4 regions of the Pseudalkalibacillus sp. A8 genome follow, and region 3 is predicted to be linked to each of the others. Evidence: riboswitches for the same ligand, from Rfam matches in the RefSeq annotation. Region 3 holds a riboswitch; each other region holds the start of a gene.
What was found. A riboswitch is a leader RNA that binds a small molecule or an ion and turns the genes downstream of it on or off. The one in region 3 is predicted to bind S-adenosylmethionine.
Positions count from the first base shown of each region.

Region 1 (4,216 bases), 1.3 Mb from region 3:
GCTGAACGGTGGCCCACATTTCACTTTCTCACCTGCCATTTCATTTTTAGTGGATTGTGAGACGCAGGATGAAGTGGATGGGTTATGGGATAAGCTATCCATTGGTGGGGAAAAAGAGCAATGCGGTTGGCTTAGAGACAAGTATGGCGTATCTTGGCAAATCGTTCCTGCCGTTTTGAGAGAAATGTTGAATGACCCTGATCCTGAAAAATCGCAACGAGTCATGAAAGCTATGCTTCAGATGAAGAAAATAAATATAAAAGATTTACAAAAAGCATATGAACCATTGACAAAGAACTAAAGACAGCTATATTTGTCTATAGGAATAATATGAGTGTACTGGGTGGACACATTTCATGGAACATGAGATGTGTCTTTTTTAATGATTATTTCCATCAAATAATTATTCTGAAAAAAGCCTTGTTTCATTTTTATGTATCTGTTAAAATAACAAACAATTAAATTTATTGGCCACACTTCAAGTACATTTTCATTGAAGTGATGGTAGAGGCGCGAAAACCAAAAGTACTTTGCATGAAGAGGTTGAGCTCTAATGAGTGCATAGGAAAGGGGGATTCGCCGAAGCCGAATTGTTTCTCAACGAGCATTTGGCTGGACCTGTACTGAATAAGTACAGGGCTGTCATACGACCAGAGTCCCAGCTGTCGTATGGAGGACTATCTCACGTAAAGGGAATAAGTGTGGCAGACGTTTGAGGATTGACTCTCAAGGTCTGACGATTTGTTTATTTATTTCAACCATTTTTTTTGATGGTTCAAATAAAACGTCCGTCACACTTTTAATGAGTCAATCCTTTTTTACACTATAAGAAAGTATAAATACTTTCTTAAGTATAAGTGCACAAGCTGTTCACTTCGGAAGCAATACTCCGCACGAAGGAGAAGCATTTGCTTTTTCGAGGAACTAAGGCTCAGCCGTCGCCACAGGCTTGGCTTTGCCAAGTTTTCTTTATCTTTTTCAAACGAAAGGAATGTAAAGATGGGATTAATTGTACAAAAATTTGGTGGTACATCTGTAGGTTCAATTGAACGAATTCAAAATGTGGCCGATCGGGTCATCGATACTTACAAGCAAGGTAAGGATGTCGTTGTCGTCGTTTCAGCAATGGGAAAAAGCACTGACCATTTGATTCAAATGGCGAACGATATTTCTAACAATCCCTCAAAAAGGGAACTTGATATGCTCGTTTCAACAGGAGAGCAGGTTTCGATGTCATTATTAGCAATGGCGTTACAAGAAAATGGCTATCAATCTGTTTCACTTACAGGTTGGCAAGCTGGGATCCAAACGGAAAACACTCATGGCAATGCAAGGATTCTAGATATCGATACAAAACGACTCAATGGGTACTTAGCTGCTGGAAACATTGTCATAGTTGCTGGATTCCAGGGGCTGACGGATGACGATGAAATCGCCACGCTTGGAAGAGGAGGATCCGATACGACCGCCGTAGCATTGGCTGCTTCTTTAAGAGCTGAAAAGTGTGAGATCTATACAGATGTTACGGGTGTATATACTACTGATCCAAGAGTGGTGAAAGAAGCAAGAAAGTTGGATTCCATTTCTTATGATGAAATGCTTGAAATGGCGAATCTAGGGGCGGGAGTCCTACATCCTAGATCAGTCGAATTTGCCAAAAATTATAACGTGAAATTAGAGGTTCGTTCAAGTATGGAAAAAGAAACCGGAACAATGATAGAGGAGGAAGTTTCTATGGAAGGAAATCTTACAGTTCGGGGAATTGCATTTGAAGATAATGTTACAAAAGTGACGGTCCATGGATTGCAGGATGATATATCTACTTTATCAAAGTTATTTACCATTCTTTCTGATCACAAAATCAATGTAGATATCATCATCCAAAACACGAACGGCAATGAATCCACGGATATTTCTTTTTCATTGGATTCAGCGGTGCTCAATAACGCATTGGAAGTGTTGAGTGAATACCAGCCTCAATTGAATTATGATCATATTACCTATGATGGAGATCTTGCGAAAGTATCGATCGTGGGATCAGGAATGATTTCCAATCCAGGTGTCGCAGCTAAAATGTTTGATGCTCTCGCTTCTCATGGAATAAAGATCAAGATGGTCAGCACGTCAGAAATCAAAGTGTCTACGATTGTCGATAGCACAGCAATGATCTCTGCAGTTGAATGCTTGCATGAAGCATTTGAACTTGTAGAAAGAAAACCTGTCCAAGTGTAATAAAAATTGACTCCTGTATACTGCTATGCAAGGATCGAGAAGAACGACCTGTAAAAATAATCGAAACAATCAAAAAAAGACTGTTGACTTTTGCATTTGGAATAGTTAGAATGGTAAACAAATTAAATCTTATCAAGAGTGACGGAGGGACCTGGCCCAATGATGTCCGGCAACCTGCATGTATGCAAGGTGCTAAATCCAGCAAAATGGATTCCCATTTTGGTAGATAAGGTGAAACGATGATTAGCCTGAGAGTCTTCCAATTTGGAAGGCTTTTATTTATTCTCAAATATTGAAAAGTTGAAAAGGCTGCTGACTAGACAAACTAGAGGCGACTTTAACCTTTGAACAGGTTAGGGTTGCCTCTTTCTTTTTTCACAGAAACGATAGGAGGGATTAATTTGGGACAATTAATAACGTACAAAACATGGTCTGACAATAAACTGGATATCTCCATAGACTCTGAAACCAAAGGTGCTTTACCGGTATTGGAGTGGGCTTACGGCCAGTACAAGGAGGACCTCATTTATGCTTGCAGCTTCGGGGCTGAAGGGATTGTATTGGTCGATTTGATTTCTAAAGTTAAACCATATGCAAAAATCGTTTTCCTGGATACCGGGCTTCACTTCGACGAGACATATGAATTGATTGAAAGAGTGAAAGCTCGTTATCCGCAATTACAAATTGAAATGAAAAGACCTGAATTGACAGTAGCAGAACAATCTGAAACGTATGGAGAGAACCTCTGGGAACATGATCCGACCCAATGCTGTCACATCCGGAAGGTGGTTCCGCTCGCGCAGACTTTATCAGGATATAAAGCTTGGATATCGGGGCTTAGAAGAGAACAATCACCTACGCGGAGAGACACAGAGTTCATCAATAAAGACGAAAAGTTTCGAGCAATCAAAGTTTGTCCCTTGATTCACTGGTCCTGGAAAGATGTCTGGCGATACATCAATGACCATGACCTTCCCTATAACATCCTCCATGATCAGGGATATCCAAGCATCGGATGTGAGAAATGCACTTTACCGACAGATGATGCTGCTGATTTACGAGCAGGGAGATGGACGAATTTGAAGAAGACAGAATGCGGTCTGCACCTATCATGAGGGGAGCAGACGTTAAATGATTCTGATTGCATTTTCAGTTGCTTTCTTCTTCGCCATGAATATGGGGGCGAGCGGGGCTGCCGCATCAATGGGCGTCTCTTACGGGTCGGGTGCGATAAACAAGAAAATCATCGCTTTGGTCATTTGTGGAACAGGTGTTTTTCTTGGAGCGGTCATAGGTGGGGGGGAAGTCGTCGAAACAATCGGCTCCGGAATCGTCCCTGAAGACATCATCACAACCCAGACAGCAGTCATCATCCTTGGTGCGGCCACCATTTCATTAGGGTTCGCCAATCTGATCGGGATTCCGTTATCCACGAGTGAAGTCACTGTCGGATCGGTCGTTGGTGTGGGGCTGGCGTACCAATCACTCTATGTAAAAAGCTTACTGACCGTTGTCCTGATATGGATTCTAATTCCGATCATTGCTTTCGTAATTGCCCTGATCTTCGGGAAAATGATCCAATCCATCCAGAATAGATACCATACTGTTCTAGAGGGGAATTGGAAGAAATGGTTGACCGTTCTTTTGATCCTGATGGGGTTTTTGGAAGCTTTTTCAGCCGGAATGAACAATGTCGCCAATGCGATTGGTCCGTTGGTTGGGGCTGGAATGATTTCTATCTCACATGGAACGTTGATTGGAGGTGGATTCATTGCTTTAGGAGCAATCCTCTTTGGAGGAAAGGTGTTGGAGACAAACGGTAAACGTATTACGAAATTCTCACTTCTTGAAGGTAGTGCCATATCAGGAACAGGTGCAACGTTAGTCATCATCGCGTCCATTTTTGGAATACCTGTTCCACTGACACAAATCACAACCTCAGCCATCATCGGAATCGGGACGGGGCAGAAAGGTCTTTCTTTCC
Region 1 is NZ_CP174509.1:3,365,423-3,369,638, reverse strand. It holds gene ACJROX_RS17350 (VOC family protein) at 1-301, shown strand, start outside; lysine riboswitch at 498-688, shown strand; gene ACJROX_RS17345 (aspartate kinase) at 1,000-2,232, shown strand; SAM riboswitch class I at 2,359-2,465, shown strand; gene ACJROX_RS17340 (phosphoadenylyl-sulfate reductase) at 2,634-3,347, shown strand; gene ACJROX_RS17335 (anion permease) at 3,364-4,216, shown strand, end outside.
Region 1: linked by a shared signal. The riboswitch ahead of ACJROX_RS17340 (phosphoadenylyl-sulfate reductase) and the one ahead of ACJROX_RS23720 (bifunctional homocysteine S-methyltransferase/methylenetetrahydrofolate reductase) in region 3 are both predicted to bind S-adenosylmethionine.

Region 2 (4,216 bases), 3.0 Mb from region 3:
CAGTGTATGTTATTCAATCGTATAATCAAGACCAATGGGTAATGGTTCAGAATTATCAAAATAGACCACTTCATGAAATAGTAAACCTTTTTCAGACATTAAATAAGCAAATTGTTAATATTGTTAAGAATATTCCTAACGAAAAGTTATCCAACCTATGTGATATAGGAAATAATCAACGTAAAACACTAGAGTGGCTTATACAAGATTATCTTGAGCATATGGAACACCATATTCACAATCAAATCTTGATTGAAAATAACGACTTATAAATTTAATTCTTATTCAAGTAACGGACGCTTTTCTGTAATATGAACTGCACCCTTTTTTATGAATAGGGCCATTTTGTTGAATAAAGGTAGGTATTTCAGAAAGGGAGTTAGAAGTCAATATTATTTGACGTGTTACTGAATAACAGGAATTGCTCAATTTACTAAATATTCATCTTATATCCCCGTACCATACCGTGTTCTCAAAAATAGTAATCGAAAAGAAATATTGAGAAAGTGTATGTGAATAATCTAATGAAAAGGGTTTATCTAGATAGAAAAGATTAAAACAATACCAAAGGGAGTAATCCGACAAACATACAAAGGAGGAAAAATTATATATGCCATATAATAACGAAAGGATAGTCCGAGCTAACGGGGTTGACCTCTGCGTTGAGACTTTCGGTAATCCCAAGGACCCTGCAATCATCCTTATCAGCGGCGCGCCGTTGGCCTGCTCAATGCACTGGTGGGAGGACGTGTTCTGCGAGCGCCTCGCAGCAGGCTCCCGATTCGTTATTCGCTATGACACCCGCGACTTCGGCCGATCTGTCACCTACGAGCCGGGGGACACGCAGTATAGCCTCCGCGATCTGGCTGCGGACGTCGTCGGCCTGTTCGACATCTTCCGACTGGCCGACGCCCATCTCGTAGGTTTCGGAGTAGGCGGATGGATTGGCCAACTGGTGGCACTTGATTATCCTGATCGGGTTACATCATTAACTCTAATTTCAACAAGACCCAACGCTCATGGTCCTACTGATCTCGACCTTCCAGAACATTCGGAGGAGTTCATGGCACACATTAGAGAAGCGCCGGAGCCAGACTGGTCAAATCGGGCAGAAGTGATCGATTACATTGTCGATTTTCAATATGCACTTTCCAATTCACATTTTTTTGACAAAACGACTAAATATGACCTTGCAGGGCGCATCTTCGATCGCAGCACAAACATTGCGTCGAGTATGAAAAACCCACCTCTTATTGACAAGGGCGATCGTTGGAGGGAACGACTCGGAGAGGTGGGTGCTCCAACTCTTGTGATTCATGGTACCGAGGATCCCTTCTTTCCCTATGGAAATGCACTTGCCTTAGAGAAGGAGATCCCTGATACCCAGTTGCTCACCTTAGAAGACACCGGTCACGAGCTTCCTCGGGCGGTCTGGGACGTTGTCATACCAGCGATTTTGCAGCACGCGTCAGACGATTAACACTCGCAAAAAAAAAGCAGGAGAGCATTGGCTTAGATAATGAAGGGGTGTCGGTTTGCAGTCAACCTAATTGTTTATTAAAGAAAAGGGCGCAATTCTTTAAGTGTGTCTTTTTGAATTGGGCAAGATTGTGGTGTAAGAATCGTTGAAGGAGATTGATATGTAAATTCAATTTATTTATTTTCATGATATTACTTGAATTTTAGATAACTGAATGATAATATCAGTAACAATAAAATATTTAAATAAAAATAAATAGCGATAACTTCTTATCCAGAGTGGTGGAGGGATAGGCCCTATGAAACCCGGCAACCATCAAGTCAAAATATTGTCTTGAACGGTGCTAATTCCTACAAAGGTGTCAACCTTTGAAAGATGAGAGGAAAGTATGTAATAATACGAACCTCTCTTTAAACAAAGAGAGGTTTTTTAAATGGAAAGAGGCTTATCGCTCAAAGGAGCGAGATTAAATGGAAAGAGCAGTGTTTGGTGCAAGCGGGTTTTTTAGTCAAAAAGCTTTTATTACAGGTTTTCGTGGTATTGAAAATGTTCGAATAGGACATCTAAGAGGGAAAAATCTAGATATAGTAGAAATATGGATTAATCCCTGGAAGGTATCTTATAATGAATTATTAGAATTGTTTTTTGACTTACATGACCCAACATCTAAAGAAGGAAATCAATCATTGATTTTCTTCTCTGATAAAAACCAATTAACATTAGCTAAACAAAAGAAAAGTGAGCTGAAACATATTTTTAAAGATAAAATTATTACAAGAATTACTCCAGCATGTGAACATATTAATGACCTAAAAGAGATAAAATTTATGTCTTAATAAAAATTTCACATTGTAACCACAGAACATCGCAATAAGTAAAATACTTCCTATTCAGCGGCCTCCGGTTTTTCTTAGGGATATTACTCGGAGCATAATATGTATTTAAAATAATCGAAAAAGTAAGAATAGTAAAAAATATTCTAATTCCTACTTAAATTATAGGAATACACGTATTAAAATTTCGTAAAATAGATTAATAAACGAAAAGGGGGAAAAAGATGAACACATTTCTTATCTTCGTAAACGTCGCGGTATTATTATTGCTTATGTTTGGTTTGTTCTTAATGCAAAAGAAGCATGTATCTTTTTCAAAACGCGTATTCACAGGCTTAGGTTTAGGTATTATTTTCGGTTATATAATTCATGCAATCTATGGAACTGGGCATGAAGTTACAGTCGGAACAATTGATTGGTTTAGCATTGTTGGCAGTGGTTATGTAAAACTATTACAAATGGTTGTAATGCCGCTGGTATTCATTTCAATTGTCGGAGCGTTTACGAAATTAAGATTGACTAAAAATATCGGGAAAATTAGTTTCCTTGTCATTGGAATACTGCTTGGAACGACTGCTATTTCGGCAGCAATTGGAATTGGTTCCGCGTTAGGATTTGGACTTGATGGCATAGAGTTAACTGCTGGTGATGCAGAGAACGCTCGAAATGAGCAATTACAGGAACGTGCTGTGACTGTAGAAAATATGACGATTCCTCAACAAATCCTTGAGTTAATTCCAAGCAATCCATTTCTAGATTTAACAGGTGCTCGTGCAACCTCTACAATTGCAGTTGTATTTTTTGCTGTATTTGTCGGGATTGGCTACCTTGGAGTAAAACGAAAAGATCCTGAGCCTGCTGAATTTTTTGCGAAAATTATCGATAGTTTATACGCTGTTATCATGAGAGTTGTAACGTTAATTCTCCGTCTAACACCATATGGTATCCTGGCAATTATTACAAAAGTTGCTGCTACAAGTGATTATGACGCATTCATGAAATTAGGCAAGTTTGTTGTGGCTTCTTATGTGGCATTAATTTTGGTGTTTATTGTGCATTTACTGTTGTTGTCATTTGCAAAACTAAACCCTGTAAATTATGTAAAAAAAGGGCTGCCAACTTTAACATTTGCCTTTACATCACGTACAAGTGCTGGAACACTGCCGATGACAATTAAGACACAAACAAAGGATTTTGGTGTTTCGGAAGGGATTGCAAACTTTGCTGGTTCCTTTGGACTTTCAATTGGTCAAAATGGATGTGCTGGTGTTTATCCGGCAATGTTAGCCGTTATGGTAGCTCCAGCCGCCGGTGTTGACCCTACAAGTCCATCATTTATTATTTCTCTAATTTTGGTAGTGGCAATCAGTTCATTTGGTGTCGCAGGTGTCGGGGGAGGAGCAACCTTTGCAGCTCTCATCGTACTATCCGTCATGAATCTTCCAATTGCGATTGTTGGGCTGTTAATCTCAGTTGAACCTCTTATCGACATGGGCCGTACTGCTGTAAACGTCAGTGGAGCAATGACATCTGGTATCCTAACAAGCAGAGCCACAGGAGAATTCGAAAACGAAGTCTACCAGCAGCAAAATGTTGTAGAAGCGTAAATTAAATTGGTGACAGGCACCATTCATGTACAAATAATACATTTTTTATGTGCTAGACCGACAGTGCTCAAATGTTAGTACCTGACCCCATACATTTTATTCTGAATATCATATTTGGCTATCCAATTTTTAGCTGAAATAAATCATAGGAAATTACTTTATAATTAATTCTAATTTTTTTGAAAGGCTCGCTTAAGTTGACAAACCAGTTCAACCATAAATGCTCCGAGTGTATTAACTGTGGTAGAGCCATGCTTAGAGAAAAAAGAGTCCCAAGTGAAAAGCATTTGGGATTC
Region 2 is NZ_CP174509.1:1,576,125-1,580,340, forward strand. It holds gene ACJROX_RS08180 (hypothetical protein) at 3-272, shown strand; gene ACJROX_RS08185 (alpha/beta fold hydrolase) at 611-1,480, shown strand; SAM riboswitch class I at 1,747-1,862, shown strand; gene ACJROX_RS08190 (peptide-methionine (S)-S-oxide reductase) at 1,951-2,316, shown strand; gene ACJROX_RS08195 (L-cystine transporter) at 2,538-3,920, shown strand.
Region 2: linked by a shared signal. The riboswitch ahead of ACJROX_RS08190 (peptide-methionine (S)-S-oxide reductase) and the one ahead of ACJROX_RS23720 (bifunctional homocysteine S-methyltransferase/methylenetetrahydrofolate reductase) in region 3 are both predicted to bind S-adenosylmethionine.

Region 3 (4,216 bases):
TCCATAACGTATTGATATAATTTTGTGAATCTACGTAGGCTGCAGAACTGAAATTGTACTGCTCCCCATCCCAAGTTCCCCATTCAAGTGAATTATCGAATTGAACAGGCAGTACTTCACGGTAAGCTCTAGGATTCAGAAAACCGAATTGGTGTTCATTATAATTGGTCAATTGGACAGATGATTTCCTTAAATCATCTAAAGTCCAGCTGCTATCCGGTACAGGAACATTCTCTTTTTCAAATAAATCCGTATTAAGAAGCATCACGATTGCATGCATCGAATGTGGCATCGCGTATTGATGCCCATCATAATTAGCGGTTTGGAGGATACTTTCAAACGTTTTCTCAGGATCGTAGTTATCATCTTTTTCTAAATATGGTGTCAAATCTTCAAGCCATCCGTTTGTAACTGCTGTCGGCACACCAAAGGTCCAAAATACATCCGGTAATTTACCTGCAGCCGCAGCAGCAGAGAGTTTTTCATTCCAAGGCCATCCAAGTGATTTATCTTTCTTTACCTTAATATTTGGATGTGAAGCTTCAAATGCTTTGATAACCTGATCGACTTCTTTATCCTCCTGCCATGTTCCATATGTAATCGTTATTTTTTCATCGGAATCAGTAGCAGACTCGTCCTTCTCGGAATTTCCATTTGAATTTTCAGTTTCAGAATTTGCTCCTTCATTGCTGGAGCATCCTGCCAACCCCGCAACTAGGATAAGCAATACAACTAATAAGCATTGGAATAGCGGTTTAACCTTCAATCTAATCCCTCACTTTTTGTTTTTTTTGTACCAGGCACGTGTAACCAGTTATTAAAAACTACAGCCCCCCTTTTATCTCAGCTTTGGATTGCCCATTTCAGAACCTGACGACAAATTGAAACGTATCGATAAAAACTAATATTTTTACCCTCTCAGAAAAGGGGAAAATAATGAAATTAATATTCTTTTTAAGTGAGTACAAAAGTGGATTCTTATGGCTCATGGTGGAAATACCCCATCATAACAATAGTTACTGCTACTATTATCCTAGTTTTTATGATCTTTTATATTGATCTTCTTCACCTTTAAATAATGGATAATAAAATCTCAATACCCATCAATTTTTGAAATCAAGCATGTATTTCGTCGAAACGTTTCGATAACCTTATATTAAAAATTATCATGAAAGCCTTTTCAATTCAATAGTTTTTTGAAAATTTTCTAAATTTTTAATTCAATGAATTCTCGCGTTTTGATCTGGAAAGCCTTTTACACAGTTTTTGAATACAGGTAATACCTAGTTTTTCAATCGGTTAAAAGGGCTTAAAAAGCTTTTAGTTTTTCTTTAAAAAGGGTTGAAGTTTCCTGCGTTTTGTTGTAAATTTAATGAAATTTAAAAATTCTGTTTCTTATCCAGAGAGGTTGAGGGAATGGCCCTATGAAACCTCAGCAACCATCAGTGTTCCGAACATTGAAAAGGTGCTAATTCCAACAAGTGGTTTTCCGCTTGTGAAGATAAGAAGAACGACACGTCGATACTAAAGTCTTCTTCTTATAGAAGGCTTTTTTCTTTTTGAAAAATCAGCCAGGCTACGAAATTACAAATATTTCAGGGGGATTCAGATGGGAATTTTAGATGAATTAAAGCACGATAAAATATTGATCGGTGATGGAGCGATGGGGACGCTGCTCCATTCATATGGATCGGACCGATGTTTTGAAGAGCTGAACCTTTCACAATCAGAACAAATCTTTAATATTCACCGTGCTTATATCGATGCTGGTGCTGGTATCATCCAGACGAATACTTATGCCGCCAACTACATTAAGCTCGAGCGATACGGCTTGCAGGATCAAGTGAAAGAGATCAACACAGCTGCCGTTCGATTGGCGAAGAAAGCTGCCGATGATGACGCATATGTCGTGGGTACGATCGGAGGGATCCGAGGCATCAAACCTCACACGATCAACATGGAGGAAATCAAACGTACCTTTCGAGAGCAATTATATTGCCTCCTTTCGGAAAATGTAGATGGTCTTTTACTAGAAACCTTTTATGATCTAAATGAATTAGAAACGGTCCTAACCATCGCCCGTAAAGAGACGTCATTACCAATTATTGCGCAAGTCTCATTGGAAGAGACCGGTTATATGCAAAATCGGACACACATCACAGAAGCTTTCGAAAAACTGGAAACACACGGAGCCGATATAATCGGAATCAACTGCCGGCTCGGTCCTTATCATATGCTATCGACTTTGGAAGAAGTCCCTCTTCCGAAGCATGCTTACCTGTCAGCCTATCCGAATGCAAGCCTGCCTTCCTATGTGGATGGAAAGCTCCAGTATGAAAGTGATGCGGATTACTTTAAAGAATGTGCCCGTTCCTTCCGTGAACAAGGAATACGATTATTAGGAGGATGCTGTGGTACGACTCCTGCTCATATACAGGCTTTCTCTAATGAGCTTGAATCATTGTCACCTGTAAAAGAAAAAGAAGTCAAACCGAGACAGACTGTTAAAACTGCAGTACAACCACCCGCACAGCCAGGACCTCCACCGCTGCATGAAAAAGTGAAAGACGGGCAATCGATCATTGTTGAATTGGATTCACCAAGAAAATTGGATACTACGCGTTATATGGAAGGAGCAAGAGCACTAAAGGAAGCGGGGATCGATGCGATTACACTTGCTGATAACTCCTTAGCATCTCCCCGTATTTGCAACACTGCCGTCGGATCCATCGTGAAGGAACAGATCGGGCTGCGTCCTCTTATCCACATCACTTGCCGGGATCGGAACTTGATCGGCTTGCAGTCACACATTATGGGGCTTCATACACTCGGCATACGTGACGTACTTGCGGTGACTGGTGATCCGACAAAAGTAGGGGATTTTCCAGGCGCATCTTCTGTCTATGATGTAACCTCATTCGAGCTGATCAAAATCATTAAACAGTTCAACCAGGGGATTTCGTTATCAGGAAAAGAACTTGATCAAAGAACGAACTTTTCTATCGGGGCTGCGTTTAACCCGAATGTCCGCTACATCGATAAAGCTGTCGAGCGCTTGGAAAAGAAAATAGAGTGCGGGGCAGATTATTTCATCAGCCAGCCCGTCTTTTCAAAGGAAAAACTGCTGGAAATCCATGAGGCTGTCAAACATTTGGATGTTCCAATATATATCGGAATCATGCCGCTCACAAGCAGTAAGAATGCGGATTTCCTCCATCATGAAGTGCCTGGTATCAAGCTATCATCGGAGGTTCGAGAACGTATGGCGAGATACAAGGATGATCGTAAACGCGCTAGTCAGGAGGGCGTTAAAATCGCCAAATCCCTTCTCGATACCGCAATCGGATTATTCAACGGCATTTACCTTGTTACGCCGTTCATGCGATACTCAATGACAGTAGAGCTTGCCCGCTACGCACACGAACATCATCTTAACCAGTCATCTAGGAGGCTACAAAATGTCTAATCAACAATTTGAACAACAATTACAAAAAAGAATCCTGATCATGGATGGTGCGATGGGGACGATGCTGCAACAAGCCCAGTTGACCCCTGACGATTTTGGCGGGGAATTTTATGATGGATGTAATGAATACTTGAACATCACTACGCCAGACCTGATCGAATCCATCCATACGACCTATCTCGAAGCGGGTGCAGATATCATCGAAACAAATACATTCGGTGGCACAAGCCTCGTGTTGGATGAATACGAACTCGGATACAGAGCCTATGAAATCAATAAAATAGGAGCCGAAATCGCCAAAAAGGCTGCCAAGAAAGCTTCAACCCCAGATCGGCCGAGGTTCGTAGCTGGAGCTCTCGGACCGACTACGAAAACGCTAAGTGTCACAGGTGGAACGACCTTTGACGCACTGACGGATTCATACGCTGAACAAGCGAGAGGTCTTTTAGATGGGGATGTTGACCTGCTTCTTCTCGAAACGAGTCAGGATATGCTCAACGTAAAAGCTGGTTTTTCAGGCATCCAGAAAGCTTTTGAGGAGACGGGGCGGACCGTTCCATTGATCGTTTCCGGTACGATTGAGCCGATGGGGACCACCCTTGCTGGCCAGACGATTGAATCGTTCTATATCTCGCTGAAACATATGAACCCGATCGCTGTCGGCTTGAACTGCGCCACCGGACCAGAATTCATGCAGGATCATGTACGTGCCCTTTCTGATTTATCAACGTCAGCAATCAGCTGCTACCC
Region 3 is NZ_CP174509.1:4,629,919-4,634,134, forward strand. It holds gene ACJROX_RS23715 (ABC transporter substrate-binding protein) at 1-766, opposite strand, end outside; SAM riboswitch class I at 1,393-1,508, shown strand; gene ACJROX_RS23720 (bifunctional homocysteine S-methyltransferase/methylenetetrahydrofolate reductase) at 1,610-3,466, shown strand; gene metH (methionine synthase) at 3,459-4,216, shown strand, end outside.

Region 4 (4,216 bases), 3.0 Mb from region 3:
GATGCCTGTCACCATGATTGCAACGACGATCGGATGAAATGCCTCGATCAGGTACAACGGAATCGCCTTATCTGCTGCATCCAAGTTCGGCAGGATGACACGGGCAGCAAGACCGGCAAAGACCGTCAGCGTCGACAACAAGAACAATGAGATCCCGGCAGACAGTGTGAACGGCCGCAGCTGTTTCGCATCATCGAGCGTCAGAATTTTATTCATCAGATGCGGCAATAGTACGAAACTGAACAACAGCCACTGGATGGACAGGATCGAAAATCCGCTTGAAAAAGGACCGTCACTTGTTGATGTCGCGGATAGCAATTGCGGACTTGCCGAAGCAAGCTGTCCTTGGAGCTTACCGAATACCCCAAGGCCGCCTCCGATCGTCCATAGCAATGAAACGAATATGACGACGGATGTGATCGACATGATGATGCCCTGGATGCCGTCACTTACCAACTGCGCGAATGCACCGCCCCAGCCGACATAAAGGATCGTAATCACTACTCCAAGTACGACTCCCCACGTATATGGGATACCGATGATCGTTTCGAACATCGTCGCAAGACCGACGTTCTGACCGACGATATAATAAACGTTGAACAGGATCAACAACGCGACGAGGACGCGGATGGTGCTGCTTTTATAACGAGAACCGAGCCATTCCGGGAGCGTTACGACCCCTCCGTTTTTTTGACCGTATTTCCAGAATGTCTTGCCGAACAAGAGCAGTCCGAACCAGGAGACGCCGAAACAGCCGAGGGTCCACCATAACGCAGAGTACCCGTACGTATACGCCCAACCTGGCACCCCGAGGAAAAGATTGGCACTGGCATAGGATGCCCCGAAGCTCATCCCGACGATCCACGGATTCACCTTCCCTTTCGCGATTGTGAACCCGACGAGCGTACGGCTATGGACAGCTCCTTTCTTCCCGAGCCAGATGACGAATATGAAATAAGCGATGAGCAGTGTGATCGTTATCCAGATAAATGATGTCGCGTATGATCCCATTTATGATTTCCCCTCCTTACTTTCCTTCGGGTATAGGTGATTCCATAGTCCAAGTCCTACAATCCAAAATGCTGCAAGTCCGATAAAATAGAAAGTTAACATGCTATCCCGCCTTTAAACCGTTTCAAGTTCTTTGCGCTTACGATATTGTGTTCCAGTATGTGTGTCAGGGAGGTGTGTCTTCCCAGATCCGAACAATTTCTCCCGATAGGTTCCTTCTTCATAATCCTTTTGAACGAGGCCTCTTTCTTGTAAAATCGGTACGACCAGCTCGATGAAGTCCTTGAATGTTCCCGGTGCCAATGTATAAGCGATATTAAAGCCATCGACATCCGCTTCCCTTACCCAGCGTTCGAGTTCATCAGCGACTTGTTCCGGTGAGCCGACGACAAGAGGTCCGCGTCCACCAAGCCCGACATGCTTCGCCAGTTCCTCCACCGTCCATCGTTTTTCCGGATCGGCTGTCGTAAAGATTTCAACCGCTGACCGCATCGAATCGTTCTCGATATATTCAAGTGTTTGGTCCGGTTCCAATTGTGAATAATCGATCCCAGTCCAACCGCCCAGGAGCGCCAATGCTCCGTCATAGCTCACGTAGCTCTTCTGTTCTTCATGCTTTCGTTTCGCCTCTTCTTCCGTCCGGCCGACGATCGGTGTAAACACAGTGAATACCTTGATGCTATCCCGACCACGTCCACTCTCTTCTGCCTTTTGACGGATATCATCGACCGTCTTTCTTACGATCTGTGGTGTCGGACCTGCGACAAAGACACATTCCGCGTGGTGTGATGCGAATTTCCTTCCACGAGGTGATGCTCCTGCCTGGTAAAGGACCGGCGTACGTTGCGGTGAAGGATCACAGAGATGAATACCTTTGACGCGGAAGTGCTTCCCATCATGATCGATCTCATGCACTTTTTCAGGATCGGCAAACACTCTCGTATCTTTGTCGTGCTTAACCGCATCGTCCTCCCAGCTGCCTTCCCACAGCTTATAGACCACTTCCAGGAATTCCTCCGCAAGCTCATAACGGTTATCATGCCCGATCTGCTGGCTCAGTCCATAATTCCGTGCAGCACTGTCGAGATAGGAAGAAACGATATTCCAGGCAACCCGTCCGTTTGTCAGATGATCAAGTGTCGAGAACCGTCTTGCCAACGTGTAAGGCTGTTCATAGGTCAACGTGTACGTAAGGCCGAAACTGAGATTCTTGGTCGCTTGCGCCATCGCTGGAACAAGCAGAAGCGGATCATTGACCGGAACCTGGACACCCTGGCGTACTGCAGCGTTCCGACTTCCTTTGTACACATCGTAAACACCGACGACATCCGCCAGGAACAGTCCATCGAATTTCCCTTTTTCAAGCAGTTGTCCGAGCTCCACCCAGTAATTGATGTCGTTATAACGGTCCGATTGGTCCTCCGGGTGCGCCCATAACCCCGGTGATTGATGTCCTGCACAAGCCATATCAAATGCATTCAACAGAATTCGTTTTGTCATTTCTTCTCCTCCTCAAGGATTGTTGTAAGTTTTTTTGAAAAAGAAAAAACCTCTTCTGAAAATAAGAAGAGGTCGTTGGTCACGTCTAAGGCTCTTCTTATCTTTCAAGCGTAAAAGCTTGCTGGAATTGGCACAGTACTTTGATAAGTCTGTTGCCGAGGCTTCATCGGGCCAGTCCCTCTGCCTCTCTGGATAAGAAATCACTATTCATTTAGAGTCGGTGGTACACGTGCATCCTCCTTTTATAAAATAATAAAACCCCTTCTTAAAAAGAAGAGGTTGAGAATACAGAATCACTCGGCTCTTCTTATCTTTCAAGCATTGGATGCTTGCTGGAGTTGGCACAGTGCTCTAAAAGCCTGCTGCCGAGGTTTCACAGGGCCAGTCCCTCCACCTCTCTGGATAAGAAAAATTCGTTCAGATGAAATTTTTAATATGATTCATAATTTACTACTTACACTTCGACCTGTCAACAGGAAAATTGAATTTTAAAAATATTTTATCAAAAAACTATTGTAATAGCTTGAGAAATATACTCGCTTTCCGCTAGCAATCCGCAAGTATGAAGCGTCCATAGAGCAACTCTATCCGTTTTTTCCGCTCGACTGTCCGTATGAAGCGTCCATAGAGCAACTCCATCCGTTTCTTTGCCCTCGACTGTCCGTATGAAGCGTCCATAGACAACCTATCTGTTTCTTTGCCCTCTACTGTCCGTTGACTACGATAATTAATGGAAGCAGCAAGTTATCTGAAGTGAACTGAAGCTCTGTTCCCTGTACCGCCCATTGCTCTCCTCCATAAGGGAGGAAAGCGTCGAAATAGATCTGTGTTGTTGAAACGGTTCCAGTAATTTTCCCACAAACTTTCAGAAACAAAAAATCATGATAAGTACAAAGTAAATCACCATTTTATCCCCTTAAGCCAGTTCAATATATTGGCCTTCCGTTCCTTTTTCGGCCGATCATCTATACATCGATTCAGGATCGCTTCATGCGGCGAACAGATTGGACACAACTGGAAAATTTCATAAGGAGGAAAATAAGATTGATAACGAACAAAATGTTTCTCAATAGAGCATCACCTCCAAGAGCATGATACTCTATTCTATTAAACTAGCAGGAGATCGGTTTGTGCTGATGATAGAGAAAATAGTTTTTTCAGTCAATAGAATGACTTGATTTTAGGCTTTGTACTCTTCATTGTTGATTTCTACGAAATTTCGCTATTGAAATATCAACAACATAGCGGCATCTAATTTTAAAAGTCTTCATTCATGTCGATGCTTTCTATGAATCTGACAAACTCCCGTACCATATTCAAATTCAAGGATTCCTTATGGTATAGCATCCACGTTTTCCTCAATAATGGTTCTTCCTCTTTTGTATTCAGATCGATGGTATATAATCCTTCCGTATCTCTTAAAATCATGCTCGGCATGATCGCATACCCTAAACCGTTAAGCACCATCTCCTTACACGTATCGACCTTATCCACTTCGATATTGATCAATGGGGGATGTGGATAATTTTCAGACCACCAGTCATCGATTACGCTCTTTAGAGAGTATTCGGACCGATAATCGATCCTCGGCAATTCGGGGAGTTCATCCAAATGGATCGGTTCCTTGGAGACGATACATATCGTTTCTTCAAACAATAAATGTTTTTCATCCACCCAATTGAAATCTCCCTTCACAAATGCAATA
Region 4 is NZ_CP174509.1:1,601,526-1,605,741, reverse strand. It holds gene ACJROX_RS08300 (sodium:solute symporter family transporter) at 1-1,011, opposite strand, end outside; gene ACJROX_RS08295 (LLM class flavin-dependent oxidoreductase) at 1,126-2,511, opposite strand; SAM riboswitch class I at 2,606-2,710, opposite strand; SAM riboswitch class I at 2,816-2,920, opposite strand; gene ACJROX_RS08290 (hypothetical protein) at 3,216-3,386, opposite strand; gene ACJROX_RS08285 (LysR family transcriptional regulator) at 3,769-4,216, opposite strand, start outside.
Region 4: linked by a shared signal. The riboswitch ahead of ACJROX_RS08295 (LLM class flavin-dependent oxidoreductase) and the one ahead of ACJROX_RS23720 (bifunctional homocysteine S-methyltransferase/methylenetetrahydrofolate reductase) in region 3 are both predicted to bind S-adenosylmethionine.